Regions from separate parts of the Gordonia sp. 11cp genome, predicted to be linked through region 3. Evidence: riboswitches for the same ligand, from Rfam matches in the RefSeq annotation. Region 3 holds a riboswitch; each other region holds the start of a gene.
What was found. Region 3 has a riboswitch for thiamine pyrophosphate ahead of thiC (phosphomethylpyrimidine synthase ThiC). Riboswitches for the same ligand answer to the same signal wherever they lie in the genome.
Positions count from the first base shown of each region.

Region 1: linked by a shared signal. The riboswitch ahead of thiO (glycine oxidase ThiO) and the one ahead of thiC (phosphomethylpyrimidine synthase ThiC) in region 3 are both predicted to bind thiamine pyrophosphate.
Region 2: linked by a shared signal. The riboswitch ahead of AC3B6C_RS01515 (TenA family protein) and the one ahead of thiC (phosphomethylpyrimidine synthase ThiC) in region 3 are both predicted to bind thiamine pyrophosphate.

Region 1 covers NZ_CM173437.1:1,085,689-1,096,220, forward strand. Annotated here, with positions in the region: gene AC3B6C_RS04665 (EamA/RhaT family transporter) at 1-69, shown strand, start outside; gene AC3B6C_RS04670 (SCO6745 family protein) at 129-995, shown strand; gene AC3B6C_RS04675 (nuclear transport factor 2 family protein) at 992-1,462, shown strand; gene AC3B6C_RS04680 (phosphoribosyltransferase) at 1,472-2,149, shown strand; gene AC3B6C_RS04685 (LuxR C-terminal-related transcriptional regulator) at 2,231-4,840, opposite strand; gene AC3B6C_RS04690 (ABC transporter permease) at 4,970-5,716, opposite strand; gene AC3B6C_RS04695 (ABC transporter ATP-binding protein) at 5,713-6,636, opposite strand; gene thiG (thiazole synthase) at 6,706-7,503, opposite strand; gene thiS (sulfur carrier protein ThiS) at 7,496-7,696, opposite strand; gene thiO (glycine oxidase ThiO) at 7,693-8,754, opposite strand; TPP riboswitch at 8,749-8,859, opposite strand; gene thiE (thiamine phosphate synthase) at 8,907-9,632, shown strand; gene AC3B6C_RS04720 (hypothetical protein) at 9,953-10,333, shown strand; gene AC3B6C_RS04725 (NUDIX hydrolase) at 10,356-10,532, opposite strand, start outside.
Region 2 covers NZ_CM173437.1:369,424-379,955, forward strand. Annotated here, with positions in the region: gene AC3B6C_RS01490 (SDR family NAD(P)-dependent oxidoreductase) at 1-746, opposite strand, end outside; gene AC3B6C_RS01495 (alpha/beta hydrolase) at 743-1,696, opposite strand; gene AC3B6C_RS01500 (flavin-containing monooxygenase) at 1,693-3,069, opposite strand; gene AC3B6C_RS01505 (TetR/AcrR family transcriptional regulator) at 3,247-3,891, shown strand; gene AC3B6C_RS01510 (LLM class F420-dependent oxidoreductase) at 3,968-4,825, shown strand; TPP riboswitch at 4,856-4,951, shown strand; gene AC3B6C_RS01515 (TenA family protein) at 4,939-5,649, shown strand; gene AC3B6C_RS01520 (ABC transporter substrate-binding protein) at 5,634-6,662, shown strand; gene AC3B6C_RS01525 (ABC transporter permease) at 6,668-7,447, shown strand; gene AC3B6C_RS01530 (ABC transporter ATP-binding protein) at 7,444-8,265, shown strand; gene AC3B6C_RS01535 (prenyltransferase) at 8,285-9,340, opposite strand; gene AC3B6C_RS01540 (class I SAM-dependent methyltransferase) at 9,366-10,097, opposite strand; gene AC3B6C_RS01545 (glycosyltransferase family 4 protein) at 10,084-10,532, opposite strand, start outside.
Region 3 covers NZ_CM173437.1:2,353,319-2,363,850, reverse strand. Annotated here, with positions in the region: gene AC3B6C_RS10510 (IS110 family RNA-guided transposase) at 1-716, shown strand, start outside; gene AC3B6C_RS10505 (GNAT family N-acetyltransferase) at 1,070-1,417, opposite strand; TPP riboswitch at 1,640-1,729, shown strand; gene thiC (phosphomethylpyrimidine synthase ThiC) at 1,737-3,425, shown strand; gene thiD (bifunctional hydroxymethylpyrimidine kinase/phosphomethylpyrimidine kinase) at 3,425-4,378, shown strand; gene AC3B6C_RS10490 (TIGR00341 family protein) at 4,375-5,340, opposite strand; gene AC3B6C_RS10485 (SHOCT domain-containing protein) at 5,549-5,938, opposite strand; gene AC3B6C_RS10480 (LLM class flavin-dependent oxidoreductase) at 6,125-7,186, shown strand; gene egtD (L-histidine N(alpha)-methyltransferase) at 7,167-8,141, opposite strand; gene egtB (ergothioneine biosynthesis protein EgtB) at 8,138-9,490, opposite strand; gene AC3B6C_RS10465 (Clp protease N-terminal domain-containing protein) at 9,661-10,428, shown strand; gene AC3B6C_RS10460 (DUF5709 domain-containing protein) at 10,438-10,532, opposite strand, start outside.

The sequences.
Region 1 (10,532 bases), 1.3 Mb from region 3:
GCGCCCGATGCCGAGTCATGGCAGGTCGACAACTCCGTTTTCGACGCTCGCGACTCCCGCCGCAACTGACCGCTTTCCCCGCTCACCAGGTGGTTGACACCTGCGTCTCGGGTGACGAGGGTGGGTTGATGACATCGACCAGCACGGGCTCCGCGGCCCGGCTCGCCTACGAGACCCTCGAACCCTTCCACATCATCGCCTACTTCAATCCGGGCCTGAAGAGCGCGCAGCAGGACACCGGGCTGAACGGATACTCCTTCTACGTCGGTGCGCGCGGTGCCCCGTTCGGCCCGTGCACGTCGTCGGTCATCGCCTCTGCCTTCTACAACTTCAACTTCGAACTCATCGCGAAGAGCTGGGCCGCAGCCGTCGACGCCGGGCTCGACCGCGTCCATGAGCGGCGCAACCAGATGCTCGACGATTCGCTCCGCGACATCCTCGGCGACTCCGTCGACGACGCGAGCCTCGACGAACTCGCCTCTGCCTACTACGAACTCGCGGCCGGCCTACCGCTCGGCGGCCGCCCGCTCGCCGCCGCCTGGTCGACCGCCCCGAAGCCGGACACCGCGCGGCTCCGCCTGTGGCACGCCGTCGCGATTCTGCGAGAATGGCGCGGCGACAACCACATCGCCGCCCTCGCCCTCCACGGCCTGAACGGATTCGACGCGGCCGTCTTCCACGAGTCGCAGCTCCCCGATCCCACCGTTCGCCGCCGCACCCTGGGCAAGCGCATCCTGCTGCTGACCCGGGGGTGGTCGGAAGAGGAGTGGGAGGACAGCGTGGACCGCCTCGTCGACGCCGGACTGGTCGAGCGTGTCGAGGACGGGCACCGGCTCACCCCCTCCGGAGCGGCGACCTACGACGACATCGAGGCCACCACCGACGCTGTGGGAGAATCCATCTGGGCCGGCACCGATGATCTGCTGGAGCGCACGAGGCCCGTCGTGAAAGCTGTCATCGATGCGGGGATACTGCCGGGAACGAGATCGAAGTGAGCGCACCCGACGGACGGTTCGAGGACCTACGGGCGATCGAGAACCTCAAGTACCGCTATCTGAGATCCCTCGACACCAAGGACTGGGCGACGTTCTCGTCGACTCTCACCGACGATGTCACGGGCAACTACGGTGAGGGACTGGCTTTTTCCAACCGGGACGAGCTGGTCGGGTACATGAGGGAGAACGTCGGTCCCGCAGTGATCACCGAACACCGCGTCGCGCATCCGGAGATCGAGATCGACGGCGACACCGCACGCGGACGCTGGTACCTCCAGGACCGCGTCATCGTCGCCGAGTTCTCGTTCATGCTCATCGGCGCCGCGTTCTACGACGACACCTACCGCCGCACCGCGGGCGGCTGGCGCATCAGCAGCACCGGCTACGACCGCACATACGAGGCGACCATCGGTCTCGCCGACCTGCCGAGTTTCGCTCTGAAGGTCGGTCCCGCAGTGCGGGTCTGAGGTCTGACGATGCGCCCGCGCACTTTCGCCGACCGCCGCGAAGCGGGTCGTCTGCTAGGTGCGCGGGTCGTCGCGGTCCTGAACACCGCGGCCACACCGGTGTCTGCACCGGTTGTCCTCGGCCTCGCCCGCGGCGGGGTCCCCGTTGCGCGGGAGGTCGCCGACGCGATCTCCCGGGCGACGGGCAGGTGCGGGCTGGACGTCCTGGTGGTCCGCAAGATCGGGGCGCCGGGCCACGAGGAGTTCGCGATGGGTGCACTCACCGCCCACCACCTGGTCGTCAACGACGATGTGCCCCGTCGGCTCGGGGTGTCCCGCACCGGCTTCGAGGAGTCGGCCGACCGGGAGCGGCGGGTCCTCCGTGCCCGCGAGCGACGCTATCGCGGTGACCGTCCGGAAGCCGAACTCTCGCACCGGACGGTCATTCTCGTCGACGACGGTCTCGCCACGGGCTCGAGCATGGCCGTGGCGGTCGACTCCGTCCGGGCCGCCGGCGCCGCGCACGTGGTGGTGGCCGCACCGACAGCCCCGTCGGATTCGGTTCGCCGACTCCAGGATCGGGGCGTCGACGAGGTCGTCGTCCTCGTGATGCCGGAACCGTTCCGCGCCGTCGGACTGTCGTACGAGGATTTCACCCAGGTCGACGACGACGAGGTGATCGCCGCCCTCGACCGGTCGGATGGCTGAGCCGAGAACCGCCCCCGAAAACGACCCGTCCGGGCGACACCGCCGACATATCGTCGACTGTCCGTTTCCTCCGGGCGGTTCTCAGTGGTTCTGCGGCCGTGCGTCTTTGAGTAGAAGGGCGGCAAGCTCGGCGCGGTCACCGACATCGAGCTTGGTGTAGGCGCGGAACAGATGCCCTTCGACGGTACGCACCGACACGGTGAGGCGTTGCGCGATGTCCTTGTTGGACAGGCCGGCCGCCGCGAGGTTGGCGATCTCGCGCTCGCGCGAGGTCAACGGCAACGGCTGGGCGGCCGAGATCAGTGCTGGCGTCCGCAGGCCACCGCATTCGGACGCCAGACGGTTCGCCACCGCGGCCGACGCCACGGTGGCCGACCGCTTGTCCGCGGCGTCGTGCAGGACACTGGCCTGCGCCGCGGAGTCGGCGGCGGACAGACGCACCCCGGAGTCCTCGAAGGCTGCCGAACACAGATCGAGTTCGACCGCGTCACCGTCGCGGAGGGCTGCGGCGTGCCGCGCGTACAGATCCGACAGCGGGCCGTCGATGCGTTCCGCCAGTTCGGCGAGCCGATCGGCGACGCCCTCGTCACCGAAGCGCGCAGCGGTGTGCAGCGCCTCGGCCTCCACCGCGAACTGACCGGCAGCACGGGCCGCCGCCGCCGCGGAATGGGCGAGTTCGACGGCGGGCGTGACGGTTCCGGCCGCCGCCGACTGCCACGCCGCCGCGATGGCGAGCATCGGCCCGAACACCGCCACATGCTTGCCGGACTTCTCCCGCGCCTTGGCCAGCGCGGCGGCGGCGCGGTCGGCCTGACCCAACGCGCTGAGCGCCTGCACCAGGAAGATGTGCGCCGGGAAGTTCCAGGAATCGGAGAACCGGCCGCTGTCGAGGATCGCGAGCGTCTGTTCCATCCGCCGGGTCACCGACCCGCACGATCCACGTGCGAGTTCGACTGCGGCGACCAGGATTCCGGACATCGCCCAACCCAGGTACTGGGCGGTCTGCGCAGCCGACACGAAGCGCCCGGAGGCGGCATCCGCGTCGTCGAGCCGGCCGGTGAGGGTCAATGCGAGCGTCTCCCCGAAGCCGGTGGGGAACCGGAGCAGCCCGTCGACCTCGACCTCCCGCGAGTGTTCGGCCAACGCCCGGACCTCCGCGCCGCGGCCGGCCACCGCACGGGCGAGGCTGCCGCCGAACACCGCCCATTCCACCGCCCACGGCAGCACCTTGGACTCGGCCAGCACGGTGTCGGACAACGTGATCGCCTCGTCGATCCGGTTCTCGAAAAGAGCACAGGCCGAGGCGATGCCGGTGACGATGGGCTTGAGCGCGGGGTGGGTGACGCGCTCGGTCAGCAGTTGCAGGATCTCGTCGGCCCGGTCGGCGTCGCCGAGGGCCCAGAAGGTGTTGCCGATGATCGAGTTGCCCCACAGCACGAGCCGGCCCTCGTCGAGGTCGTCCGGCGAGAATCGCGCCAGGATGTCCCGCGCCTCGTCGGGATGGCCCTGCCACATGACCGCCCGCGCGAGCAGCTCGGCCTCCTCGAGTCCCCCGCCCTCGTCGAGCGCCGCCCGCGCGAATCGTTCGCCGAGCGGCGTCTGCGCGAGGTTCAGCGCGTCGCGGGCAGCTGTCCGCACCAGCGTCAGATCGATCTCGACGTCGCTCTCGATCGCCAGGTCGGCGAGACGAATCCGCTCGGCCGGAGTGTTCGTGGGCCGCGACTGCAGGGCCTCGACGAGCCGGCCGCGCAGCCGTCGCGACGAGACCTGACCGAGGCGGCGTCGGATCACCTCGCCGAACAGCGGATGGTGGAACGCGACGTCGAGGCGGCGTCCGTCGCGGGTGATACGCACCAACCCGGCGATCTCGGCCTCCTCGACGGCTTCTTCGCCGGCGAGCTCGGAGAGGACGTCGATGTCGAGCGGCTCGCACAGACTGAGGTACTTCAGCGCACCCAGGACCGGGCCGTCGAGTTGCTCGATCCGTCCCTCCAGCAACGACGCCAGCTCCGAGGTGATGGCGGCGCGGCCGCGGAGCTGCCACACGCCGTTGACCTGGCGCAGCGTGTCCGCCTGGCGGGCGCCGTCCACGAGATGCCGGAGGAACAGTGCGTTCCCACCGGAGGCCTCCCACATGAGATTCGCGGAGTGCTCCTCGAGCTGGCCGCCGAGCACCGATTCGACGAGCTCGACACTCTGGTCTTTGGTGAACGGAGACAATGTGATCCGGGTGAGGTGATTGTCCTTCCACAACGACGTCACGGCGTCCGGGACGGTCTCGCCGCTGCGCACGGTCGCGACGATGTGCACCGCGCGGTCGATCGCGAGCTGGTGCAGGAGCGTCGCCGACAGCTCGTCGAGCAGGTGGGCGTCGTCGACACCGATGACGACATCGCCGTCGGCGAGCAGCGATTCACGCGCTGCCGCAAGGTAGGTGACGGGATCGCTCGACGTCGCCGGGCCGACGAGGTGGGCGAACACACCGAGCGGGATGGACCGCGCGGACTCCGTGCCCGCCACCCAGCGCACACCCGTCGGCAACTCCGCGGTGACGTGGCGGGCGAGGGTCGTCTTGCCCACGCCGGAGTCACCGGTCAGCACCACACCACAGCCGGTCGTCTCACCCCTGAGCGCCGCTTGGATCGTGCGGAACTCCCGATCGCGCTCGACAAGCGGCCAATTCGTGGACATATTCGCGAATTTTAGTCTGCCGGGCCCTACAATGGGCCGCGCCGACGCATCAATGTGGTCCGACCGGATGGCATCGACCGGCTCTCAGCGGATTCCGCGTGTGACATCAGCGGAGGAAAACCACGCGAACTACGCATCTCGGGCGTTGGTGACCGCCACGGCGGCCGCCAGCAGTACGAGTGTGAAACCCGCGAAGTAGAGCAACGAACCGTAGGCGTTCCAGTGGAAGGTGTCACTGCCGCCGGCGAGGAAGTTCCAGCCGTTGAGGAACGGCAGGAACGACACGATGTGCTCACCGACGCGCGGGAGCACCGACACGATGCGCTCCAGCGCCAGCATCCAGACGAGCATGATCGCCACCGCGCCGGCCGAATGCCGCACGAGCGCACCCACGGCGAGACCGATCAGTGCACACAGCATCGCGAAAACCGGTGTGCCCCAGAGATGCCGGACGGTCTCGGGGCCGGTCAGCGAGACTCCGACGCCGGAGAGCACCTGTGCGACCACCACCGCGACGACGCACAGGATCGCCACCACCGCGAAGGAGAGTCCGCCGAACACGACCGCTTTCGCGATGAGAACCCGCGGGCGGCGCGGGATCGCGGCGAAGGTCGGGCGGATCGTGCCGAAGCGATACTCCGTGGTGACACCCAGGATCGCCATGATCGCGAGAACCGCGACCCCGAACTGGTCGACGCCGATCAGGAAGTCGTCGGTGAGGGTGTCGGCCTCCCCGGGACTTCCGTACGAGGTCCCGGCGACGGCACCGAGCAGCACCGCGAGGCCCAGTCCCAGCACGACGACGACCCCGAGGCACCAGTACGGCGATCGGGTGCTGGCGAGTTTGATCCGCTCGGCGTTGATCGCGGCGATCACCGGTTCACTCCCCCGTGGTAATCGACAGCGTGGGCTGTCATCGACATGAACACCTCTTCCAGCGACGCCGACTCGGCGGAGAGCTCATGCAGGGTGATGCCCGCGGCGGCAGCGAGATCGCCGACGTGATCGGTCGTGGTGTCCGGAACGCGCATCACCGGACGCCCCTGACCGTCCGGGTCACCCGGGGCGGGGTTCAACCCCGCCGCCGCGAGCGCGGCGTGCAGCTGCTCAAGCTGCGGGCCGCGCACCCGGACCGATTGTCGTGCCCGCCCGGTGAACTCCGCGACCGAACAGTCGGCGATCAGCCGGCCCCGCCCGATGACGACGAGATGATCTGCGGTGAGCGACATCTCGGTGAGCAGGTGACTCGACACCAGCACCGTCCGACCCTCGGCGGCGAGCTTGCGCATGAACCCGCGGATCCACACGATGCCCTCCGGGTCGAGGCCGTTGACCGGTTCGTCGAACAACAGCGTGTGCGGATCGCCGATCAGGGCACCCGCCAGCCCGAGCCGCTGCGACATGCCGAGCGAGAAACCGCCGGCGCGCTTCTTGGCCACCGAGGTGAGCCCGACCGTCTCGAGCACCTCGTCGACGCGGGCAGCCGGGATCTGGTTGCTCGCCGCCAGCCACCGCAGATGCGAGCGCGCACTGCGGTTCGGATGCACCCACCGAGCGTCGAGCAGCGCACCGACCTGACGCAGCGGATGGTCGAGGTCCCGGTAGCGCTGACCGTTGATCGTCGCCGTGCCCGAGGTCGGACGATCGAGACCGAGCATCATGCGCATGGTCGTCGACTTGCCCGCCCCGTTGGGCCCCAGGAAGCCGGTCACCCGTCCCGGCCCGACCTCGAAGGTGAGATCGTCGACCGCGCGTTGACCGCCGAAGTCCTTCGTCAGATTCGCTACCCGCAACACGCCTCGACCATAGCCGTCGAATCCAAAGCGGCCCGGTCTGTCATTCGTACGGCCTGTCGCAGCCGCCCGTCAGCCCGGATCGCGGCCGGGCGAGGACGCGTGAGCCCAGAAGCGCTTGGGAATTCGGCCCGCCCGCCCGGCCAGCCGGCCCGCGATCACCGCGTGCCGCATCGCCGTCGCCATCAGTTCGGGATTCTCCGCGCGGGTCACCGCGGTCGCCAGAAGCACTCCGTCGCAACCGAGTTCCATCGCCAGCGCCGCGTCGCTCGCGGTGCCGATGCCGGCGTCGAGGATGACCGGCAGCGGGTCGTCGAAGCGGGTATGGCAGTCGTCGACGATCATCTCGATGTTGTGCGGGTTGAGGATTCCGAGACCGGTCCCGATGGGTGACCCGAGCGGCATCACCGCGGCCACCCCGAGATCGGCGAGTCGCGCGGCCAGAACCGGGTCGTCGTTGGTGTATGCCAGCACGACGAACCCGTCGCCGACCAGGGCGGCGGCCGCGTCGACGAGTTCGATGGCATCGGGCATCAGGGTGCGTTCGTCGGCGACCACCTCGAGCTTGACCCAGTCGGTCTCGAACGCCTCGCGCGCCAGCTGTGCGGTCAGGACCGCCTCGGCGGTGGTGTGGCAGCCGGCCGTGTTGGGCAGCACGGCGATGTCGAGCCGGCGCAGCAGATCGAAGACCCCGGTACCCGAGGCGGCGTCGACGCGGCGGACCGCGACGGTGGTGAGTTCGGTGCCCGAGGCGACCAGTGCGCGTTCCAGGGTCGCGAGATTCGACGCCCCGCCGGTGCCGGTGATGAGCCGGGACGAGAAGTCGCGGCCCGCGATCCGCAACGGATCCGGTGTCGACTGGTCAGCCACCCTGCACCGCCGTGACGATCTCGACGACGGCGCCGTCGGTCATGGTGTGCCGGTCCCAGCGACCGCGCGGGACGACCGCGCCGTCCACCGCGACCGCGATCCCACGGTCCGGCAACCCGAGCCCGGCGACCACATCGCGCACCGAGGCGTCGGCGTCGACATCCATGCTCTCGCCGTTCACCGTGATACTCATTCCTCGACTCCTTCCAGGATCGACAGCACGCGCTCGGCGGTACCCGGGGCGAGGACGATCCCATTGCGTCCGTGCCCGGTCGCCACGACGGTGCGTGCGTCCACGCGGGCGACGAGCGGCAACCCGTCGGCGGTGCACGGCCGCAGACCCGCGGCCGCTTCGGTCAGTTCATACGTCCGCAGTCCGGGCAGGACCTCGATCGCGTCGGCGAGCAGGTCGGCGACCCCACCGGCCTGCGGCGCCCGGTCGGTCAACCCCTCGGCCTCGTACTGGGTGGCGCCGACGACGACACCGTCCTCGCGTGGCACCAGGTAGACGGCCCGACCGTGCAGACGTGCCCGGACGACGTGGGCGGGCGGGGGCACGGACCAGCGGGTGCGACGAAGCCGGAGGATCTCGCCCTTGGCCGGGTGCAGGTCGGCGCCGGGCCAGAGGGCAGCGGTGCCGAGCCCGGCGGCGAGCAGGATCTGCCCGTCGGAGCCGGGGTCGTCGAGATCGGCCAGGGACCCGACGCGGGCGGTGGTCAGCTCCACGCCGGCCGTCGTGACCGCGGCGCGCAACGCCTCGAGGAGGCGCCGGTTGTCCACGGACCACTCCCCGACCGCGCGATAGCCACCGACCAGACGAGAACTCAGCGACGGTTCGAGTGCCCGGATGTCGCGGCCGGTCACCGGCTGCAACGCCGAGTCGGTGCGGGGCTGGCCGGCCCAGACGAAGTCGGCGAGGTGCCGCAGGTACTCGATGTCCGTGGCCGAGGCCGCGACGAACAGCGAGTCGGTGGCGGTGACAACGGCGGGGTCGTCGAGCCGCTTCACGAGCGCGGGCCAGAGCCGGACCGACTCCACCGACAGGGCGAGCGACGCCTCTTCGCCGGGATGTCCCTCGCCGAGCGAGCCGAGCATGCCACCCGCGACCCACGAGGCGCGCTCGTCGGTTCCGGCGTCGAGTACGCGAACCCGCCACCCGGCGTCGGCCGCGGCCAGTGCGCACGTCAGCCCGATGACGCCGCCGCCCACCACCGTCAGGGTGCGGTGAGCAGTCTTCCGAGGGGAATTCACGCTGGAATCACCTTCCTTCGCCGGAATGACCCGGATCAGGTTCGACGGTCAGCGGATCGGTCCGCACTCTCAGCCCGGCCGGTCCGGGCTCCCGTGTGTTCGTGCGGTCCACCCTACGCGGGGGCGTCAGGTGTCCGGTTAGCCTGGTCGGCGTGACGACCCCGAACCACACCAGGTCAGGGTCCGCGGATTCCGGCCACGCGACAGACCGTCGTCGTCGGCTCTCCTCGGCCCGCCTCTACCTGTGCACCGACGCCCGACGCGAGCGCGGCGACCTCCTCGATTTCGTCGGCGCCGCGCTGGCGGGCGGCGTCGACATCGTGCAGCTCCGCGACAAGAACTCGCCGGGCGAACGCGAGTTCGGGACCCTGGAGGCGCGGGAGGAGCTCGAGATCCTCGCGGGACTGCGGGCGATCACCGACGCGCACGGTGCGCTGCTGGCGGTCAACGATCGCGCCGACATCGCGGCGCTCTCCGGCGCCGACGTCCTGCACGTGGGACAGGGCGACCTGTCGCCGTCGGCGGCCCGCCGGATCGTCGGCCGCGACGTCGTCATCGGCGCCTCGACCCACGACCCCGAGCAGGCTGCCGCCGCGATCTCCGACGAAGACGTCGACTACTTCTGCGTCGGCCCGTGCTGGACCACGCCCACCAAACCCGGCCGCGCCGCCGCCGGCCTCGACCTCGTGTCCGCCACTGCGGAAATGCTGTCGGGGGCAACGCAATCAGCGAAACCGTGGTTTGCCATCGGCGGGATCGACGCCGGCCGCGTCGGCGAGGTCACCGCGCTCGGGGCCCGGCGCATCGTCGTGGTGCGCGCCATCACCGCCGCCGCCGACCCGACCGCCGCGGCCCGGGAACTCGCCGGGGTGCTGTAGCGAGTCGTCGTCGGGGACGAAACAGGTTTGCCCGGTCGGTGTCGCGGGTCTATGGTGGACCGATCATGTTGTGCATCACGAGCATTCTCGTAACCCGCCGCAGCGGGGTCTGAATCTGACCGACCCCCCGCTGCGGGTCGGTTGCGCTCTATCGTCGGTCACCCATTCTTCGACCGAAATCGGTTACCGAGATGCACCCTCTTCATCTGTCTCATCGATCCTGTTCGTGGCATGAGCACGACGACCGCCGCGGTGGCGATCTGTTCACCGAGCGGTACGGCCGTCCGCTTCCCCCTGGAATGCACGAGGAGGCCACCGGGATGACCTGGCAGGAATTCACCGACGAGTACTCCCGCGGCGGCACGATCCGGCTCGGGTCATGGTCGGTCGCGTCGTGTTCGGGCGACCTGGTCGAGTGCCGGGCGACGCTCGCGATCGCCGACCGCATCAGGTCCTGCAGCGCCGTCGCCGCCGGCCCGGTCGGTGCGATGACGTCGATCCTCCACGACGTCGGAGCCCCCGTTCAGATCGTCCGTCTGCATCAGCGGGTCGTCGACGGCGTGGTCACGACGTTCCTCCTGTGCGAGAACGACGGCCGCCACGCCTGGGCCGCCGGCGAGGGTGCGAGCAGCGACGAGGCGAACGTCCACGCGCTGGTCGCGGGCGCGAACCGGCTCCTGGACGGCGGCCGGGTCGGCTGACCCGCCGACAGATCAGTTCAGCTCAGCTCTGGGGGTCGAGCATCGCGATGCGCTCGCGGAGGGTGGGCCAGGCGAGCCCGAACGCGGGGTGCAGCGGCAACTGGTCCACCCGCTTCTCGTCGACCCACCGCAGCTCGGTGGACTCGAAGTTGGCGACCGTGCGGACCGGCGTGTCGGTCTCGGCGATGACGGTCGTGTA
Region 2 (10,532 bases), 2.0 Mb from region 3:
CCGGCCAGCGCGCGCACCTTGCCGAGCACGTCGGGGTAGCGCTTAAGGTGCGCACCACCGTTGACGTCGAAGGCGGCACCGGTGATCCAGCGCGCCTTGTCCGAGGCGAGAAACGTTATCGTGTCGGCGATCTCGGCGGGTTCCCCGCTCCTGCCCAGCGGGGTGTTGTCGAGATAGTCCTCGGTGAGGCCCGGCACGAAGCCGATGCCCTCGGTCAACGGCGTCATGACCAGTCCCGGCGACACCGCATTGACCCGCACCCGACGATCCGCGAGCTCGAGGGCGGCCACTTCGACGAGCATCAGCACACCGGCTTTCGACGCGCAGTACGCCCCCATGCCCGCGCCCGGCTGACGCCCGTTGAGCGACGCGACACAGATGATCGACCCGCCGTCGGCGATCCGGCGTCCGGCATGCTTGATCACGAGGAACGTGCCGGTGAGGCAGGTGTCGACGGTGTTTCGCCACGCATCGAGTTCGAGTTCGGTCAGTGCACCAGGATTCGACAGACCGGCGCAGTTCACCACGGTGTCGAACTCGCCGGCATCGGCGAAAGTCGCTGCGACCGAAGCCTCGTCGGTCACGTCGAGGTGCACCGCCGCCACCCCGTCGCGCGCGGCCGCGACCTGGTCGGCACGTTCGGTGTCGCGGTCGGCCACGATCACCTGCACACCTTGCTCGACGAACGCGTCGACCGTGGCGAGACCGATGCCGGAGGCACCCCCGATCACAATCGCCCGGCTCATCGCGTCCCGGTCCCCACGACCTCGGACCTCGACACCAGATGCCTGGTCAGGAAGCCGATCTCGTGTGCGACGCATGGTTCGAAGTAATCGTTGCCCGCAAAGACGTCGAAGTGGTCGCACGGGTAATGGCGAACCTCGGCGCGCGCCTTGAACGCGGTCTTCGACGCCGCGTGCGGCGGTGCGGCGGAGTCGAAGTCGGCGATCTGGAAGAGCACCGGGGCATGGACACGGGTGGCGTACTTGTCGACCCGGAACGATCCGATCTCGAGCCCGACCGATGCGTCGACCTCGTTACGCCACGACGGCCCGGCGATGGCGCGATAACTCTCCAGGAACCCGGGCGCGGTCAGCGCGGCACCCACGTCGCCGGGTTCGCCGACGACCCGCATCATCTTGGGCGCGCGGCCGAACCGCCGCGCCACCAAACTGGCCACCGCGGTGGCGGTGGATCGGGCGATGGCCGCCCCACCGACCTGCGCATAAGCGACACGACCGGCAGCGAGACCGTTGACCAGCGGGACCACCGCGATGACCGCGACCACGTCGGTGCGATCGGCGGCGACGGTGAGCGCGTGCCCGCCGGACTGGGACACACCCCAGAGGATGATCCGCTCGGGATCCGCTCCCGGCTGCTCGCTGGCCGCGGTGACCGCCGCGCGATAGTCGTCGGCCTGGCGTTCCAGTGAGATCTGTTGTCGCGGATCACCTCCGGACAATCCGAAGCCGCGGTAGTCGAACGCGAGGACCGCCAGACCGGCGGCCGCGAAACGCTGTGCGTACGGGGCCAGGCCCGAGTCCTTCGTCCCGGCGAAGCCGTGTGCCATGACGACGACGGGGCGCTTGCCGTCGATCTCGAATGCCGACGACTCCGCGCCCGGGAAGAACCAGGCATCGCATTCGGCGTCGGTCGAGCGGAAACGTACGGTGGTCGCGCCGTCGGGGGTGCTCATGCGGAGACTCCCTTCGTGACCAGGTCCGCGGTGATCCCCGCCCAGGTCGGCGGCCCCTGCTGCCGGGCACGGCGGATGCCGGCCGGGATCTCCTTGGTCCGCATGTTGTGTTCGTAGAGATAGTGATCGAGCTGCTGTGTGTGTCGCGGCCGGTCGAGCATGTGCCCCGTGTAGTACTGCATGTCCGCCTCGATCGTCTGTCGCATCTCCGGCACCGAGGGAAGCCGGTAGTGTCCCGTCGCGTAGGCCCCGATCAGCCGCGCCTGGCACTCCACGAACGGGAACAGGGTCGGAACCGCCTGTGCGAACCCGGCGAAGACGAGGTCGTCGATCCCCGGGTAGAACATCCGCTTGTAGAGGTCGATCCGGTTGTCGGGCGCACTGATGAAGTCCGGGTCGAAGAACGGGAACGTGATGTTGTACCCCGTCGCGTAGATGATGATGTCGAAGTCGTCGGCCGTCCCGTCGTCGAAATGGACCGTGGACCCGTCGAATCGACTGATGTTGGGTTTGGGGATGACATCGCCCGACCCCAGGCGTAGCGGCAGTTCCACCGACTGGGTCGGATGCGCCTCGAAGAACTTGTGATTCGGCGTCGGCAGGCCGTAATCCTCTGGGCGGCCCGCGGTCACCGGCTGCATGACCTGGACGAACTTCCGCTGCCAGGACGTGGGCAGGTACGGCGTCGACCGGTAGTACTTGTCCGCCGGTTTGCCGCCGAAGTACTTCGGCACGATCCACGCACCCGACCGCGTGGAGAGGGTCAGCTTGTTGTCCAGCGCCTTCGACGACAGTTCGACGGCGATGTCGGCCGCGCTGTTGCCCAGCCCGACCACCAGGATGCGCTTGCCCGTGAAGTCGTGCGGGGTACGCGGATCGATGTAGTGGTGGGCATGCATCTCGATGCCGTCGAAGTCGCCGGGGAAGTCGGGCCACCGCGGATCCCAGTGATGACCGTTCGCCACCACCAGCAGGTCGAACCGTCGACGTTCGCCGTGCTGGGTCTCCAGTTCCCAACCGCCGCCGTCCAACCGGGCCGCGTGCTCGATCCCGTTGGTGAACTCGATCGACGAGTACAGATCGAAGGCCTCGGCATACGAATCGAGATACGCCTTCACCTGGGTGTGGTGCGGGAAGTCGGGGTAGTCGTCGGGCATCGGGAAATCCCGGAACGACAACTGATGCTTCGAGGTGTCGATGTGCAGCGACCGGTAGGCGCTGCTGTGACCGTTCGGGTTCCCGAACGCCCAGTTGCCGCCCACCCTGTCCGAACTCTCGAAACAGGTGTACGGGACGCCGTAGTCGGTGAGCATCTTCCCGGCGGTCAGCCCGCTGATTCCGGCGCCGATGATCGCGGTTGTTGGTAAAGGCACACTGCCCCCTCGATGGACCCGCTGTGGTCACGATGTGGATGTAGACACAATCTGATTTGTGTCTACACGACGGGACGTATCGTGTACACAGAATCCGCGAACTGTCTACGACGTATCTGCTTCCCACCCCGAGCGGACACCCGGACACACGGCGCGCGACGACCCCGAACGCAGGAGATGCCGGTGACCGAAGCCTCGACCACGACGGTCCACGAGCGGTTGCTCGACGCCACGCAGAAGTTGCTCGCGGACAAGGGCATCCGGGCGACCACCATGCAACAGGTCGCGGAGTCGGCGGGCGTGTCCCGCGCGTGGCTGTATCGGCACTATCCGGACAAACCGTCCATGATCGGCGCGACGATCGTCCGCCTGACCGAATCGTTCTGGCGCGACGCCCGTGCCGAGCTCGACGCCATCGGCGACCTGGCCGGCCAGCTCACCGCCGGGGTGCGTATCGGTCGAGGCGCCTACGACGACCCGGGCACGCTGCTGTTGAGGCTCCGCACCGAGGAGCCGACCGAGTTCGCCGAATGCGCGGGCGTCGGCGTCGTCAAACTGATCCCCGACCTCGCGGCGTTCTGGCTCCCCTTCGTCGAGCAGGCCGTCGACCGGGGCGAGATACACCCCGCGCACGATCTGCGCGAGGTGTCCGAATGGGTTGCGCGCGTGCTGATCAGCCTCGGCACCTCGCCCGGCGAGGCACTCGACATCGACGACGCCGCGCAGATCCGGCGTCACCTCGACCTCTTCGTCATGCCGGCGCTGTCCACACATCCGCGTGATCGAACGGCCGGCGCCCACCGGCACCCCTGGCCTGAGTGACGCCGATCACCTAGACTGGTGTCCAGTCAACCGTCCGGATCGTGCGGACGACCGAACGACGCCGTCGGAGGGCCACATGGATTTCGGGATCGTGCAGTTCACCAGTGACCGGGGGCTCAAGCCCCATGTCCTGGCTCCGCTCATCGAGGATGCGGGGTTCGCGTCGTACTACGTCCCCGAACACGGACACATTCCGACGCGACGCGACGCCGCACACCCCCGCACCGGCGACGAGACCCTTCCCGACGAGCGCTACATGCGCACCCTGGACCCCTGGACGTCACTCGCCGCCGCCGCAGCCGTGACCGAACGCATCCGGCTCGCCACCGCGGTGGCGCTGCCGGTGCAGTCCGACCCCATCACTCTCGCCAAGACCATCGCGACGCTCGATCACATCTCCGACGGAAGAGTCACTCTCGGTGTCGGATTCGGCTGGAATCTCGACGAACTCGCCGACCACGACGTGCCGCCGAAGCGGCGGCGGACCATGCTCCGTGAATACCTCGAGGCGATGACCGCTCTCTGGACGCAGGAAGAGGCCGAGTTCGCCGGCGAGTTCGTGAACTTCGGCCCCAGCTGGGCGTGGCCCAAGTCGACCCAGTCGCACATCCCGGTGCAGGTGGGCGCGGCGGGCAACGAGAAGAACTTCAAGTGGATCGCGCGCAGTGCCGATGGGTGGATCACCACCCCCGGCGAGGAGGACATCGAGGGATCGGTGTCCCTGCTCAAGCAGATCTGGTCCGACGCCGGCCGCGACGGCGAGCCCGAGATCGTCGTGCTCGACTTCCGGCCGGTCCCCGAGAAGCTCGAGAAGTGGCGCGAGATCGGGGTCACGACAGTGCTGTACGGCCTGCCCGACGACTCGGTCGAGCGCGCGACCGGATACCTCGCGAAGCTGGCCGGCAAGCTGGGCATCGAGCCCGCGGTCGTCTAGGCCCCCTGCTCCCTTCTGCTAGCCTGGTTCCGTTCTGACACGGGGTGCTCCGCGACCGCGGGGCTGAGATGAGACCCGAGAACCTGTCCAGGTAATGCTGGCGAAGGGATGTCATGTCTTTGCGTACGCTTTTGTCCGATACCGGCCGCTTCACCGATCAGCTGTGGGACCACACCTCCGGCCTGAGGGCGGCGATCGACGATCTCGAGTTCCTGCGCCGCCTCGGGGACGGGACGTTGCCCCTGGAGGTGTTCCGCACCTACCTGGAACAGGATTCCCTGTACCTGGCCGGGTACTCGAGAGCACTCGCGATCCTGGCGTCGAAGTCGCCGGATCCGCAGACCGCGGCGTTCTGGGCGAATTCGTCGGCAACCGCGGCCGCCGTCGAGGTCACCCTGCACGGCGACCTGCTCGAGGGAGGCCAGTTGCCGCCGCGGCAGGGTGAACCCGAGCCGTCGACCGCCTGCCTCGGGTACGTGTCCTATCTGATCGCCACCGCCGCGACCGAGTCGTACGCGGTCGGCGCGGCCGCCGCACTGCCCTGCTTCTGGATCTACGCCGATGTCGGCCGAGGACTTGCCGCGAGCGCCGCCGCGGTTCTCGCCGCCGACCCGAACCATCCCTATGCACAGTGGGTGACCACCTACGACGCCCCGGAGTTCCAGGAGTCCGCCGCTCGGGCAAGGGAATTGGTGGATGCGGCAGCGGCGTCCGCCGGCGCGGACGAGCAGGCCGCGATGACCGCGGCGTTCACCGTCGCCACCCGGTACGAGCTCATGTTCTGGGACACCGCGTTGCACCCCTACGCATGGCCCGCCGCATGATCGGCCGCGTGCACCGCACCCTCGCCGGGTTCGTCGTCGCGATCGCGGTGTTGTCGACAGCCACCGCGTGCGGGTCGGACTCCGCCTCCGACGACACCATCCGATTCGCGCTCGACTGGACCCCGAACACCAACCACACGGGACTGTTCGTGGCGCAACAGCGCGGCTTCTTCGCCGAGTCCGGACTGGACGTCGAGATACTGCCCTACAACAACACCGCCGTCGACACCGTGGTGGACGCGGGGAACGCCCAGTTCGGGATCAGCACCCACAACTCGTCCACCTTCTCCCGGGCCTCGGGCGCGCACACGATCTCCGTGCTCGCGCCGCTGCAGCGATGGGCGACGGGTATCGGGGTTCGGGCCGGTCGTGACGACATCGCGAGCCCGAAGGACCTCGACGGCAGGACATATGCCGGGTTCGGCGACCCCGGCGAGGAAGAGACCCTCAAGCAGGTGATCCGGAACGACGGCGGCACAGGAGATTTCACGTCGGTGACCCTCGGCACCTCCGCGTACGAGGCCGTCTACTCGGGGCGGGCGGACTTCACCGTCTCCTACCTCGCCTGGGAGGGCATCGAGGCCGAGCATCACGGAACCCCGATGAAGTACTTCCACTACACCGACTTCGGATTCCCGGAGGCCTACGCGATCGTCGTCGACGCCAACGAGGACTGGCTGGCGGAGAATCCGGAGCGTGCGGCGAAGTTCGTACGGGCGCTGCAACGCGGCTACCAGGCCGCGGCGGACGACCCAGACGCGGCCGCACGCGACCTCATCGAGGCCAACCCCGGCGCGTTCAACGACGAACAGCTGGTGATCGAGAGCCAGCGGATGCTCGCCGACCGGTACATGAAGGATGCCGACGGCAAGGTCGGCACGCAAACGCTGGAACAATGGGCCGGCAACTCCGGATTCCTCTACCGCAGTGGACTTCTCACCGGTCCGGACGGCGCTCCGCTCACGGCCGAACCGGACTGGTCGACCTACTTCACCAATGAGTACCTGGGCTGAGTGCCGTGGCCCCGCCCGCTAGCACCGGTCTCCGGCGGGCGGCACCCGCGATCGTGACGGTGGCGGCCCTCGTCGCGGTCTGGCAGATCTACGTCGAGCTCAGCGGAATCCGGCCCCAGCTCCTGCCGTCACCGTCGCGTGTCGCGGAGCAGGGGTGGGCGCACCGGAGCGAGATCGGGGTGCATGCCGCGGCGACTCTCCAGGTCACACTGATCGGATTCGGGGTGTCGCTGGTACTGGCATGGGTGCTGGCGATCATCGTCGACTTCTCCCCCGTACTGCGCCGGGCGTTCGTACCCCTGTTCGTCGCGTCGCAGACGTTGCCGATCATCGCGATCGCGCCGCTGATGGTCATCTGGTTCGGATTCGGCGTACTGCCCAAAGTCCTGGTCATCGCCCTGGTCACCTTCTTTCCGATGGCGATCGGGCTGATCGAGGGATTCGCGGCCGCCGACCGCGAGGCCGGCGCACTCCTGCGGAGCATGGGTGCCACTCGCCGCCAGATCTTTCGCTACGTCCGCCTCCCCTCCGCGCTGCCCCGGTTCTTCACCGCGCTGCGGATCGGCATCACCTACGCGGTGGTCGGTGCCGTGTTCGCCGAGTACGTCGGCGCCACGCAAGGGCTCGGCATCTACATGAGCCTGCAGAAGAACTCGTTCCGCACCGACCTCGTGCTCGCCGCGGTCCTGGTGACGGCACTCGTCAGTGTGTCCCTCTACCTGCTGACCTTCGCGGTCGAACGGGTCGTCGCACCGTGGGCGCGAGCCGAGAAGGCGCCGTCATGACCGACGAGACCCGCCGGCTCGTCGTGGACCGGCTGACGAAATCCTTCCCTCAGCCCGGCCGAGGTCGTCCCCGGCGGCATGTCCTCGACGCGGTCTCGTTCACGGCCGAACCCGGCGAATTCGTCTCCGTCATCGGGCCGAGTGGATGCGGCAAGAGCACGATCTTCAGCATGCTCGCCGGGCTCGACGTCCCCGACTCGGGCAGCGTCACCGTCGGCTCCGACACCGCAGTGGCCGGGCACTGCGCGTACATGCCGCAGAAAGACCTGCTGTTCCCGTGGCGCACGATCCTCGACAACACGATCCTCGGCCTCCAGGTGCACGGTGTGTCGACAGCCGAGGCCCGGCGCCGGGCCGCCGAACTGTTCCCCACCTTCGGACTGTCCGGGTTCGAGGACGCGCGTCCGTCTCAGCTGTCCGGCGGGATGCGGCAGCGGGCGGCACTGCTCCGCACGGTCGTGCAGAATCGCAATCTCCTGCTGCTCGACGAGCCGTTCGGCGCGCTCGACTCGCTGACCCGGACCGAGATGCAGTCGTGGCTGCAGTCGGTGTGGCAACGCTACCGCTGGACCGTGCTGATGATCACCCACGACATCCGTGAGGCCGTCTACCTCTCCGACCGGGTGATCGTGCTGTCCGCCCGTCCGGCGACCGTCGTCCGGGAAACACGCGTCGACCTCCCACGACCGCGGGAACTGGCGGTTCAGACCTCCCCCGAGTTCGTCGCGCTCGAGGGAGATCTGCGTGAAGTGCTGCACGACGAAGCGCGTCGGGCCCTCGCCGAGCAGACCGACCCGCGCTTGTCGATCGAGGAATGATCTTCCGAGCGATGACCGATCAGGGCGTCGGTGCCACGAGCCTCTGCCGCACATCCCGGAAGATCCCGTTGGCCACACTCGTACGGCTCACCGCGTCGGCCGCCAGCACGACCGCCGCCGAGGTCCAGCAGCTCTTCTCCACCGGCCAGCGTTTGCCGTCGGCGAAAACCAGTCCGGTCCAATACGATCCATCGGGGTCGCGCAGGTGCTGGATGGACGCGATGAGCTCGACGGCGTCGGCGGTGTCGCCGAGCGCATCGAGTGCCAGTGCGAGTTCACATGTTTCGGCGCCGGTGACCCACGGACGGTGGTCCACGCATCGAACCCCCTTGCCCGGCACGACGAACTGCTCCCACCGGCGAGCGATGAGCTCCTGACCGTCGCGACCGCGGACCGCGCCGCCGAGGATCGGGTAGTACCAGTCCATCGAGTGTTCGGACGGCGGGGTGAAGATCTGCCACTCGTCGCGCGCGACGTCGGTACGGATGGCGTCGCCGAGCACACTGTGAGCCGCGATCCAGGCGTCGTCGGGCTGGTCCATCTCCCCGGCGATCCGGATGGCGCAGTCCAGGGCCTGGAAGATGCTGGCATTGCCCGTGATCAGCGCCTCCCCGAACATCGCCCCGGTCCGGTGGTCGCCGCCCCAGCGGAACGCACCGTCGTCTCGCTGGAAGCGGAGCACACAGTCGATCGCCGACCAGACCACCGGCCACATCTTCTGCAGGAAGGCGTCGTCACCGGTGATCAGGTAGTGGTGCCACACCCCGACCGCGATGTAGGCGCAGAAGTTGCTGTCGGTGCCCGCGTCCTCCACCTTGCCACCGACGGTGCGGATGGGCCACGAACCGTCATCGCGCTGTTTGCGGCGCGACCACTCGTACGCAGCCTCGGCCTCGGCGTGAAACCCGGTCACCGACAACGCCATCGCGGATTCGATGTGGTCCCACGGGTCGGTCTGACCGCCCGGGAACCAGGGCAGTGCCCCGGACTCTTCCTGCATGCCGACGATCGCGGCACCCGTGGCGTGCATCTCGTCGGCCGTGACCACACCGGGGACCGCCGGAGCGGCCGTCATGGAGCTCCCGTCCTGGAGGGCCCGGTCATGAAGACGCGGTGGCGGTCTCGGGCTTACGCAGGTAGAGGGCCACCGACTTGCCGATGAGCGGGTTGAGCACCTGCTCCCCGACGCGGGTCAGCCACGGCTTGCTCATCATGTCCCAGACGAGCAGCTGGTGATAACCCTTCACCAGGACGTTGTCGTTGTTCTCGACTCCCACCGCGCATTTCAGCCACCAGTACGGGGCATGCAGGGCGTGGGCGTGGTCGGTGCCGGTGACCTCCAGTCCGGCGCGGCGCAACTTGTCCGCGAGCTCGGAGGCCTTGTAGATGCGAACGTGCCCACCCTCGACCTCGTGGTACTCGTCGGACAGGGCCCAGCACACCTTCTCCGGCCAGTACCGGGGCACGGTGACCGCCGCGACGCCACCCGGCTTGAGCACGCGCACCATCTCGGTGATCGCGCCTTCATCGCTCGGGATGTGCTCGAGGATCTCACTCATCAGCACGACGTCGAAACTGTTGTCCGAGTACGGGAGACGAAGCGCATCCCCGACCTCGGCGCGAGCCTTGGCCGACGCGGGCACATGCCCTTCGGCCATCATCGCGTCGAACATCTCACCGACGTCGGACATGTCGCTCTCGGACATGTCGAATGCGATGACCTCAGCGCCGCGACGGAACATCTCGAACGAGTGCCTACCCTGCCCCGCCCCGATGTCGATCGCCTTGGTCCCCGGTCCAACGCCCAGCCGGTCGAAATCAACTGTGAGCACTCACTGTCCCTTCTGTTGCCCGCCGGTGTCCGGCGAGCACGGTTTCGTAGTGCGCCGCCGTCTTCGCGGCCACCGCTGCCCAGCTGTAGTTCTCCTCGGCGCGGCGACGACCGCCGTCACCGAGTCGCGTCCGCAGGTCCGCGTCGTCGAGGAGCCGGCCGATGGCCTGGGCCAGACGTCCGGAATCCCTCGGCGGCACCAGCAATGCGGCCTCCTCGGCGGTTCCGACGACCTCCGGGATCGCGCCGGCCCGGGTGGCGACGAGCGGCGTGCCACAGCTCATCGCCTCCACCGCGGGCAGCGAGAAGCCCTCGTAGAGCGAGGGCACGCACGCGACCTCGGCAGAAGCGAGCAGACCGGCGAGCTCGGTGTCCTCGAGTCCGGACACCACCGTGACCCGATCGGAGATCGCCAGGTCCTCGATCATCTCGGCGG
Region 3 (10,532 bases):
CCCGTGATCTGGTCCGCGCCCGCGAGGACGCTCGCAGCGACCTGATGCGGGCGCGGCATCGATTGTCCAAACTGCTTCTGCGCCAGGGGATCGTCTACTCCGGCGGGAAACCCTGGACCGGTGTTCATCAACAGTGGCTGCAGCGTCAACGTTTCGAGCTGCCGCTGTTGCAAGCCGCCTTCGACAACGACCTGGACGCGGTGTTGAGCGTGACCGCACGCCGAGACCGCCTCGATGAGCTGATCGAACAGACCGCGGCCACCGATCCGTGGCGGGCTGTGGTCACCCGATTGTCATGTCTGCGGGGTGTGTCGACGCTGACCGCGTTCGCTCTGACCGTCGAGATCGGCGACTGGTCGAGGTTCAGTGGCGCCACGATCGGCCCCTACGCCGGGTTGGTGCCCTCGGAATACTCGACCGGCGGTACCCGCAGTCAGGGATCGATCACCAAGGCCGGGAACGCCCACGTGCGGCGGTTGCTGGTCGAGGCGGCCTGGCAACACCGGCGGCCCTACGGCACGCCCGGACAGACCATGCGCCGTCGGTGGGAGGCCGCCTCACCCTCGGCCCGCGCCCGTGGCCATGCCGGCAACCGACGGCTACACAAGCGTTGGCAACAATTCGACCGCCGCAGCAAACATCCCTGCGTGGCCAACACCGCGATCGCTCGTGAGCTCGCCGGCTGGTGCTGGTCGCTGGCGGTGCTCGACGACTAACCAGCACTGACACACAATCTTGGCCACCCGCCGCGACTGCGCTGTGGTGAACAGGGAACGAATCCACGGCGTCGCTATGTGCGCCAGCACCTCTGGGTGCACGGTACGCACGCTTACATAGACCCGTCGGTCAGCGTTTTCATCTCCTGTCGAACACCGTTGAGCGGTAACCAACCCGCGTATATCAGTCCGACAACACCGTCGCGAGTAACGACCACCACACACCGCGGCGGGTGGCCAACCCCCACTACAGCCCCCTAGCAAGGAGGCCAACTCGCCATGGAACTTGACAAAGCAGCACTACATATCAGCGACGAGCCACGAAGGGCGTCGACGCGCCCTCCGACGCTCGATCACACCGGGGCGAGCGTCACGATCCCGGGATGGCTGTCGAGGTAGCGCTTGGTGAACGTGCACACCGGCCGCAGGCGGGCGCCCTGCTCGCGGGCATGGTGCACGACGGTGCGGGTGAGCCGGGTGGCGAGGCCGTGTCCGCTGTACTCGTCGTAGAGCACGGTGTGCAGCACGGTGATCGTGGTCTGACCGTCGACCGTCTCGGTCGAATAGCCGAGCACGCCGACCAGGTCACCGGCGACCCAGAGTTCGAATCGGTCGCGGTCGGGGTTGTGCACCACCTGCGAGATCTGTTGCAGGATCGACTTCGCCGACTGTGGTGGTCGATGACGATGCTTACGTAGCACCCGACCCTCCTCACCTCTTGATCGCGGACATCTGATCACCGACGGGCGACTGCCGCGGCTCGACACCGACACCATCTGTGATCAGGGTCACACGCTACCTTACGGAACCGTAACTGCCGACCCCGATGGCGCTGCCGCCGAAGATCGAGACGGTTCACTCCCGCCCCGGGCCTGGCTCCGGGCGAGTCGAGGTATGGTGACGGGCGCACGACAACTACACACCGCGGGGGCTCTCACGATCACCGAGGGCTGAGATGGCGACGGGCGGTCGCCGACCGCTCGAACCTGTCCGGGTAATGCCGGCGTAGGGAGAACCGCCATGGGCACACGTGTATCCGCCACGCGCACCGACAGCGCACCCGCCGACTCCGGGTTCCTGACCCTCGGTCCCATCGAGGGCAGCACCAAGCACTATCTCTCGGTCGACGACCTGCGTGTACCGCAGCGTCGCATCCACCTCACCAACGGCGAGCATCTGGACGTCTACGACACCTCGGGCCCGTACACCGACCGGTCGGCGCGCATCGACGTCGAGCAGGGCCTCGCACCCACCCGCGACAGCTGGCACCGGCCCGAGCCGATCGACGGCGCGAGCACCCAGCTGGCCTGGGCGCGCGCCGGGATCGTCACCGACGAGATGCGGTTCATCGCCGCCCGGGAGGGCGTCGACGCCGAACTGGTCCGTTCCGAGGTGGCGATCGGACGGGCGGTGATCCCGGCGAACCATCGTCATCCCGAGTCCGAGCCGATGATCATCGGGAAGCGCTTCGCGGTGAAAGTCAATGCGAACATCGGCAATTCGGCGGTCCGCAGCTCGATTTCCGACGAGGTCGAGAAGATGGTGTGGGCGACCCGCTGGGGCGCCGACACGATCATGGACCTCTCGACCGGCGCCGACATCCACACCACCCGAGAGTGGATCCTTCGCAACTCGCCCGTCCCCGTCGGGACGGTACCCATCTATCAGGCGCTCGAGAAGGTCAACGGCGATCCCGCCTCGCTCACGTGGGAGCTGTACCGCGACACCGTGATCGAGCAGGCCGAGCAGGGCGTCGACTACATGACGGTCCATGCCGGAGTCCTGCTGCGCCACGTCCCGCTCACCGCTGAGCGGGTGACCGGAATCGTCTCCCGCGGTGGTTCGATCATGGCCGCCTGGTGCCTGGCGCATCACCGGGAGTCGTTCCTATACACCCACTTCGACGAGCTGTGCGAGATCTTCCGCCGCTACGACATCACGTTCTCGCTCGGCGACGGCCTACGCCCGGGATCGATCGCCGACGCCAACGACGAGGCGCAGTTCGCCGAGCTCCGCACCCTCGGCGAGCTGACCACGATCGCCAAATCCCATGGCGTGCAGGTCATGATCGAGGGACCAGGGCACGTCCCCATGCACAAGATCGCGGAGAACGTACGCCTCGAGGAAGAGCTGTGCGAGGAGGCGCCGTTCTACACTCTGGGGCCCCTCGCCACCGACATCGCACCCGCGTACGACCACATCACCTCGGCGATCGGTGCGGCGATGATCGCCCAGGCCGGCACCGCGATGCTCTGCTACGTGACACCGAAAGAGCATCTCGGCCTCCCGGACCGCGACGACGTCAAGGTCGGCGTGATCACATACAAGATCGCCGCGCACTCCGCCGACCTCGCCAAGGGGCACCCGCGGGCGCAGGAACGCGACGACGCACTCAGCAAGGCGCGCTTCGAATTCCGCTGGAACGACCAGTTCAACCTCGCCCTCGATCCCGACACCGCCCGCGCCTTCCACGACGAGACACTGCCCGCCGAGCCGGCCAAGACGGCCCACTTCTGTTCCATGTGCGGCCCCAAGTTCTGCTCGATGCGGATCTCGGCGGATGTCCGCGCCTACGCCGAGGAGCACGGTCTCGTGACCACCGAGGACATCGACCGCACGATCGCGGAGGGCATGGCGGCGAAGTCGGCGGAGTTCGCCGACGCCGGGAGCCGCGTGTATCTACCGCTCGAGACCGCAGGGGGTGCCTGATGGACACAGTCAACGCAGGACGAAGCACAGTCGACGAGAATCAACGCACGGTCGACGGAAATCAGCGCACAGTCGACGAGCAGGCCTTCGTCGGGCTCCCGATCGGCCCGCCCGGGTCTGTTCCGACTCGGGTCCTGACCATCGCCGGTTCGGATTCGGGTGGGGGTGCGGGGATTCAGGCCGACATGCGCACCTTCGCCCTGCTCGGGGTGCACGGGTGCGTCGCGGTGACCGCGGTGACGGTTCAGAACTCGCTGGGCGTCACCGGATTCGAGGAGATCACCCCACAGACCGTGGCGGCGCAGATCGACTCCGTGGTCGGTGACATCGGAGTCGCCGCGGCGAAGACCGGGATGCTCGCGTCGGCGCCGATCATCGAGGCCATCGTCGAGCAGTGCGGCCGGAGCGGCATCGGTCGGGACTCATCCGTCCCGCTGGTGGTCGACCCGGTGTGCGCATCCATGCACGGCAACCAGTTGCTCGCCGACTCGGCACTCGACACGCTGCGTCACAACCTGTTCCCTCTCGCCACCGTGGTGACACCGAATCTGGACGAGGTCCGGTTGATCACCGGGATCGAGGTCACCGACGCGGCTTCCCAGCGCGATGCGGCCCGGGCGCTGCTCGATCTCGGGCCGCGCTGGGCGCTGGTGAAGGGCGGGCACCTGCGCGCGTCGGATCAGTCGCCGGATCTGCTCTACGACGGCGGGGAGTTCATCGAGCTCAGCCATGAGCGCATCGACACCCCACACGACCACGGCGCCGGCGACACCCTGGCCGCGGCGATCGCGTGCGCACTCGCACACGGTCTTCCGGTCCCCGAGTCGGTCGCCTTCGCCAAGAGTTGGGTGACCCGCTGCCTGGCGGCCGCCTATCCGCTGGGCGCCGGCCACGGCCCGGTCAATCCGTTGTGGCGACTGGGCGTCCGGTCGGAGGATCAGAGGCCGTCCTAGCCGTCCAGTCGCTCACCGACGTCGTGGATGACCACGATGTCGGACTCCCAGGGCAGCAGATCGTGCACGGATTCTTCGAGATCGGTAAGAGGCGGCAGCTTCTCGGGACCGAGCACGGAGATGGTCGCCGTGCCTCCGTGCCAAGTCACCCCGGACACCTCGGCGCCCGGGGTGTCCGCGAGCCACTGCTCCGTGGCGTCGTGGACCTGCCGGACCCACACCGCCGACAGGGAGTTGAGGACCATCGGCACGGTGACGAGGACGAACGCGGCCGAGAGCACCACATACGCTCGCCGTCGTCGACGACGCCCCACGTCCGCCACGTCGTGATACCTGGCGAACACCAGCACGACCGTGCAGGTGATGATCATCGCGATCATGTTGGAGGCGAACAGGATGAACGCGCCGATCGCGAGTGACGGGGCACCCGAGCCGAAGCACACCCCGGTGACCGCCAGCGGCGGCACGAGTGAGATCGCGATGGCCACACCGGGTAGCACATCGCCCAGATCACGGCGGGTCACCGCGATCGAACCGACCAAGCCGGTGGCCAGAGCAGCGAGAAGATCCATCAGGGTCGGCGACGTCCGCCCGACCACCTGCGAGTTCGCCAGCACCGTGGATGGATTCGGCAAGATTTGAGCGACAACGATGCCGATGACGATCACCATCACCATCCCCGCGCCCACATACAGAAGGCTTGTCAGCGCGAGCCGCCCACGACCCGTGACCAGTCCGAGGCCGACGCCCAGGATCGGGGTGGCCAGCGGAGCGACGATCATCGCGCCGATCACCGTCGCGGTCGAGTCCGAGGCGACTCCGGCGGCCGCGATGACACTCGACAGGAACAGCATGAGCCAGAAGGCAGACTGTTTGGCCCGTACGTCTCCGCTGGACAGATCGAGCCGGTCGTCGAGTTCGTCGACGGTGCGTCGCTGATTCTCCGGGATCAGGTCCAGCATCGTCGGTTCACCACCGCCCGCGGCAACAGTTCTCTGATGACCGAATCCATGGGCGCTCCTCGATCGACGGATCGGCAGATGTCCGGTGAACCTCGACGACGCTGCGACATCGGTGGCCGACGCCGCCCGGAAAGCGAACACCGAAAAGGGAAGAGAACGGGCGACGGCGTCTGCAACGCCGCCGCCCGTCACGTCATCTAAGAAGGACTCAGACCGCTGTGCCGAGAGCCTTGCTCTTCAAGTGCTCGAACTCCTGGGGTGTGATCGCACCGGAGTCGAGCAGGTTCTTCGCGTCGGCGATCTGCTGGGTCGGCGTGGCGCCGGCAACCGACCTGATGTACTCGTCGGAGGCCTGCTTCGCCTCGCTGTAGGCCTCACGCTGACGCTCGGCCATTCCCTTGCCCTTGGCGAGCAGGTACACGATCGCGGTGATGTACGGGAAGATGATCAACAAGACCACCCATGCCGCCTTCTGCCAACCCGACGCCGCCTTGTCCCGGAACAGGTCGCTGATGATGTGCCACAGGACGATCAGGTACGCGACGAAGGCGAAGATGACGATCGTGTACCAGATGAAGTCCCAGAATGAATCCCACATCGGGGTGTCTCCCTTGTCTAGAAGAATCTTGTTTCCGCTGAGCAGGTTGCCGATAAGAGCATCGCACAGCGTGATGCCCGCCACCTCGACGAACATGAAAGATGTCCGTGAAATGGTGTGAACGGACCCTCGCGGGCGCCGAATCCCCGGTCTCACCCGCAGAACCACATACTCACGAAGGGCGACATGGAATCTCACGCTGCAGTCACCGACGTCGAGCTCGGGCTCGACACGTTCGGCGACATCACCGCCGAACCCGACGGCGCGCTCCGCTCGGGCGCCCGGACACTGCGGGACCTTCTCGAGCAGGGTGTTCTCGCCGACGAGGTGGGCGTCGACTTCCTCGGTGTCGGTGAGCATCATCGCGACGACTACGCGGTGTCGGCTCCCGAGGTCGTGCTGGGCGCCATCGCGGCACGCACCACACGGATGCGGCTCGGTTCGGCGGTCACCGTGCTCAGTTCCGACGATCCGATCCGGGTGTTCCAGCGATTCTCGACCGTCGACGCGCTGTCCTCCGGACGAGCGGAGGTGATACTCGGCCGTGGGTCGTTCACCGAGTCCTTCCCACTGTTCGGATACGACCTCGCCGACTACGAGGAGTTGTTCAGCGACAAGCTCGCCCTGTTCGCCGAACTCCGCACCGGCCGGCCGGTGTCCTGGTCGGGTTCCACGCGCGGCCCCCTGCAGGCCCAGACCGTCTACCCCGAACTCGAGAACCCGCCCCTGCCGACCTGGATCGCGGTCGGCGGCAGCCCCGAGTCGGTGGTCCGCGCCGCGTCGTACGGCCTACCGCTCATGCTGGCGATCATCGGCGGCGACCCGCTGCGGTTCCAGCCGTACGTCGATCTCTACCACCGCGCCCTGCGGGAGATGGACAAGTCCCCCCTGCCCGTCGGCGTGCACTCGCCGGGCCATGTCGCCGACACCGACGCCCAGGCACGCGAGGAGTTGTGGCCGCACTACCGCGAGTACGTCGGGCGGATCGGCCGCGAACGCGGATGGCCCCCGCCGACTCGCATCGAGTTCGAGCGGTCGACCGGACCGGGTGGCTCGCTCTACGTCGGGTCCCCCGAGACGGTGGCGGCCAAGATCGCCTCCACCGTGCGGGCACTCGGCCTCAGCCGGTTCGACTTGAAGTACTCCCACGGCACGCTCGGCCACGCCGAACTCATGCGCAGCATCGAGCTCTACGGCACCCAGGTCATCCCGCGCGTGCGCGAACTGCTCAGCGTCGGGTCAGGGTGAGTTGGAAGTCGCCTGCGGGATCGGTCCACGCGGACACGACAGTCAGTCCGGCCGACTCGAGTTCGGATGCGAGCGCCTCGGGTTCGAACTTGGTGCTGATCTCGGTGTGGATCTCGGTTCCCGCGGGCACCCGCCACGACCGGCCCAGGACGCCGAAGTACGCGTCGACGTCGCGTCGGGCGCGTAACCACATCTCGATACGGTGCTCGCCCGGATTCCAGCGGGCGATGTGCTCGAAATCGTCGGTGTACAGTCCGCGCGCGTCGAGGCCGGCGCGAAGTACCTCGATCATGTTCCGGTTGAAATCCGCGGTGACACCGGCGCTGTCGTCGTAGGCGGCGACGAGTCGGCCGGTGTCCTTGACGAGATCGGTGCCCAGGAGGAAGTAGTCGCCCGGCGAGAGCGAGCCGACCATGGCGCGATAGAACTCCGCCCGCGCGGCTGGATCGAAGTTGCCGATGGTGCCGCCGAGGAACACCGCCAGGCGGGGCCCGTCGGCGGGCGGCAGATCCAGGTCGGGTTCGGTGAAATCGGCGACCACGGGCACCACGTCGATCCCGGGGTAATCGACCGCGAGGACATCGGCTGTCGCCGTGAGCATCTCGGTGCTGACGTCGACGGGCACGTACGTCGGACGCTCGCCGTCGGCCGCCGCGTCCACGAACGCGTCGAGCAGCAGACGAGTCTTGGTCGACGTGCCCGACCCGAGTTCGACGATCACCTCGGCCCGGGTGGTCGAGGCGATCTCGGCCGACCGTCCCCGCAGGATCGCGGTTTCGCGGCGCGTCGGGTAGTACTCGGGCAACCGCGTGATCTCGTCGAACAGCTTGCTGCCGCGTTCGTCGTAGAGCCACTTGGTCGGCAGGACCGGCGGCTGCTGCCACAGCCCCGAGAGTGCGTCTGCGGCAAGGCCCTCGGTGGCGGTCTCCACCGGGGTGTCGCTGTCGAGGCTCATCGTGCCAGCCGTAGTCCCGAGAAGACCCAGCGCGACTCCGCCGGGAAGAAGTTGCGATACGTCAGCCGTTCGTGTCCAGCGGGGGTCACCGCGCTCGCCCCGCGGAGCACGTGCTGATCGGACATGAACTTCCCGTTGTACTCACCCACCGCACCGTTGGCGGGAACGAAGCCGGGATAGGGCAGGTACGCGCTCGCCGTCCATTCCCACACATCACCGATCATCGCCGATCCGGCGCGTCCGGGATGACATCGGCCGGGATCGAGCAGTGCACCGCGTTCGGCACCCAGTGAGCCCGCGGCGATCTCCCACTCGAATTCCGTGGGCAGACGGGCACCGGCCCAGCGCGCAAAGGCGTCGGCCTCGTAGAAGGAGACATGCAGGACGGGCTCGTCCGGCACGATGCGCCGGCGACCCGACAGGGTGTACGTCGTCCAGTCCGCGGGGTCCACCGACCGGGCACCGGTCTCGTCGCGCCAGTATCCGGGCGCCTCCCAACCGGTCTCACGAATCGTCGCCCACCCGTCGGACAGCCAGAACTCGGCGCGGCGGTAGCCGTCGTCGGCCATGAACTCCAGCCAGTCGGCGTTGGTCACCACCCGGTCGGCGATCTCGAAGTCCTCGAGGTAGACCCGGTGCCGGGGCCCCTCGTTGTCATAGGAGAACCCGCTGCCCAGCGCGCCGACCTCGACGACGCCGCCGTCGAACTGCCGCCAGCCCAACGGCTTTGCGATGCCCGGTTCGTCGGGTTCGCGGTCGACGTATACCGGGCCGAACGCATGCGTGGAGAACAGGTGCTTGATGTCCATGAGCAGCAGTTCCTGGTGCTGCTGCTCGTGATTGCAGCCCAGTTCGACCAGTTCGAGAGCGGCGTCGTCGAGAGTGCCGCGTTCGAGGCGGTCCACCACCGCGGCGTCGACGTGCTCGCGATAGCGGGTCACGTCGCGGACGCCCGGCCGGGTGACCAGGCCGCGATCCGGTCGTGGATGCCGTTCTCCCACTGCCTCGTAGTAACTGTTGAACAGGTACCGAAAGGTCTCGTCGTAGACGGTGTAGGCGGGGTCCTGCCGCAGGATGAACTCCTCGAAGAACCAGGTGACGTGTGCGCGATGCCATTTCGCCGGGCTGGCCTCGGTCATCGACTGGGGCGTCTGGTCCTCTGGCGAAAGCCGTTCGGCCAGCGTGTCTGTCAGGGTCCGGACATCGAGGAAGCGGCGCGCGACGTCGGTGACGACGCCGCTGGGCGCCGGGACCTCGGCGGCTTCTCCGGACCGGGACGTCGCGGACGGGGTGGCCGCGGACTGGGCGGCTGCGGACTGGGGACGAACCGACGGTTCGGTGATGCTCACTGGATATGACCTCCCGTGGCAAGGACTGGAGTGACCGACGACGACTTCACCGATCTCCGCATCCATCGTCATGACGCGCGCCGTCTCTGTCAACGAACGCGGCCCTAATCACCCGGACAAGTCGTCAACACGGGGTTGACGACGCGTGTTCGTCAACCTACGGTTGACGCATGACACAGAGCCCGATCCCACTCCGCCTCGACGACCTCATCAGCGCGATCCGCAAGGTCCATCCCGACCCCCTGGACCAGTTGTCCGACGCCGTGGTCGCGGCGCAGCACCTGGGCGACGTCGCAGACAGTCTCATCGGGCACTTCGTCGACCAGGCCCGTCGTTCCGGGGCGTCGTGGACCGCGATCGGCGCCAGCATGGGCGTGAGCAAGCAAGCCGCTCAGAAACGCTTCGTCGATCGCGTGTCGCCGGTGAGCGGGACCGAGGCAGCGGCGGCGGACAACCCGTTCTCGCGCTTCACCCCGCGCGCGGCGAACGTGCTGATGACCGCGAACGCGGCCGCCGCCGCCGACCGGGCCGAGCACGTGACCCCGGCACACATCGCACAATCCCTGACCGCCGAACCGAAGTCCCTCGTGTTCGTCGTCCTGCAGGAGCTGGGCGTCGGCATCGACGCATGGCGCACCGCCGTCGCCCCGCTGATCCCCGCGACGCGCGAGATCGCCGACGACGAGGCGACCAGCGTGGTGCCTTACGACGATGCGGCCAAGGCCGTCCTGGAGGCCACCGTCGGTGTCGCCCTCGACCTCGGGCACAACTACATCGGCACCGAGCATCTCCTGCTCGGATTCTTCGCCGACCCGGCACTGGCCGACGTGATGACCGGGCTGGGACTCACGGCCGACGCCATCCGCGCGACGATCGTCGACGCGCTGGCTCAGGTGCTGGAAGGGTTGCCGTCGACCGACCGGGCCGACGAGGCCTGATCCGGCCGATCAGTCCGGGGTGTCGGAGATGTAGTGCACGGCAGCCTCTTCGGCAGAGGCGCCGGCGCCGTCGATCCCGGCGTCCTCGGCGAACGCCTCGGACT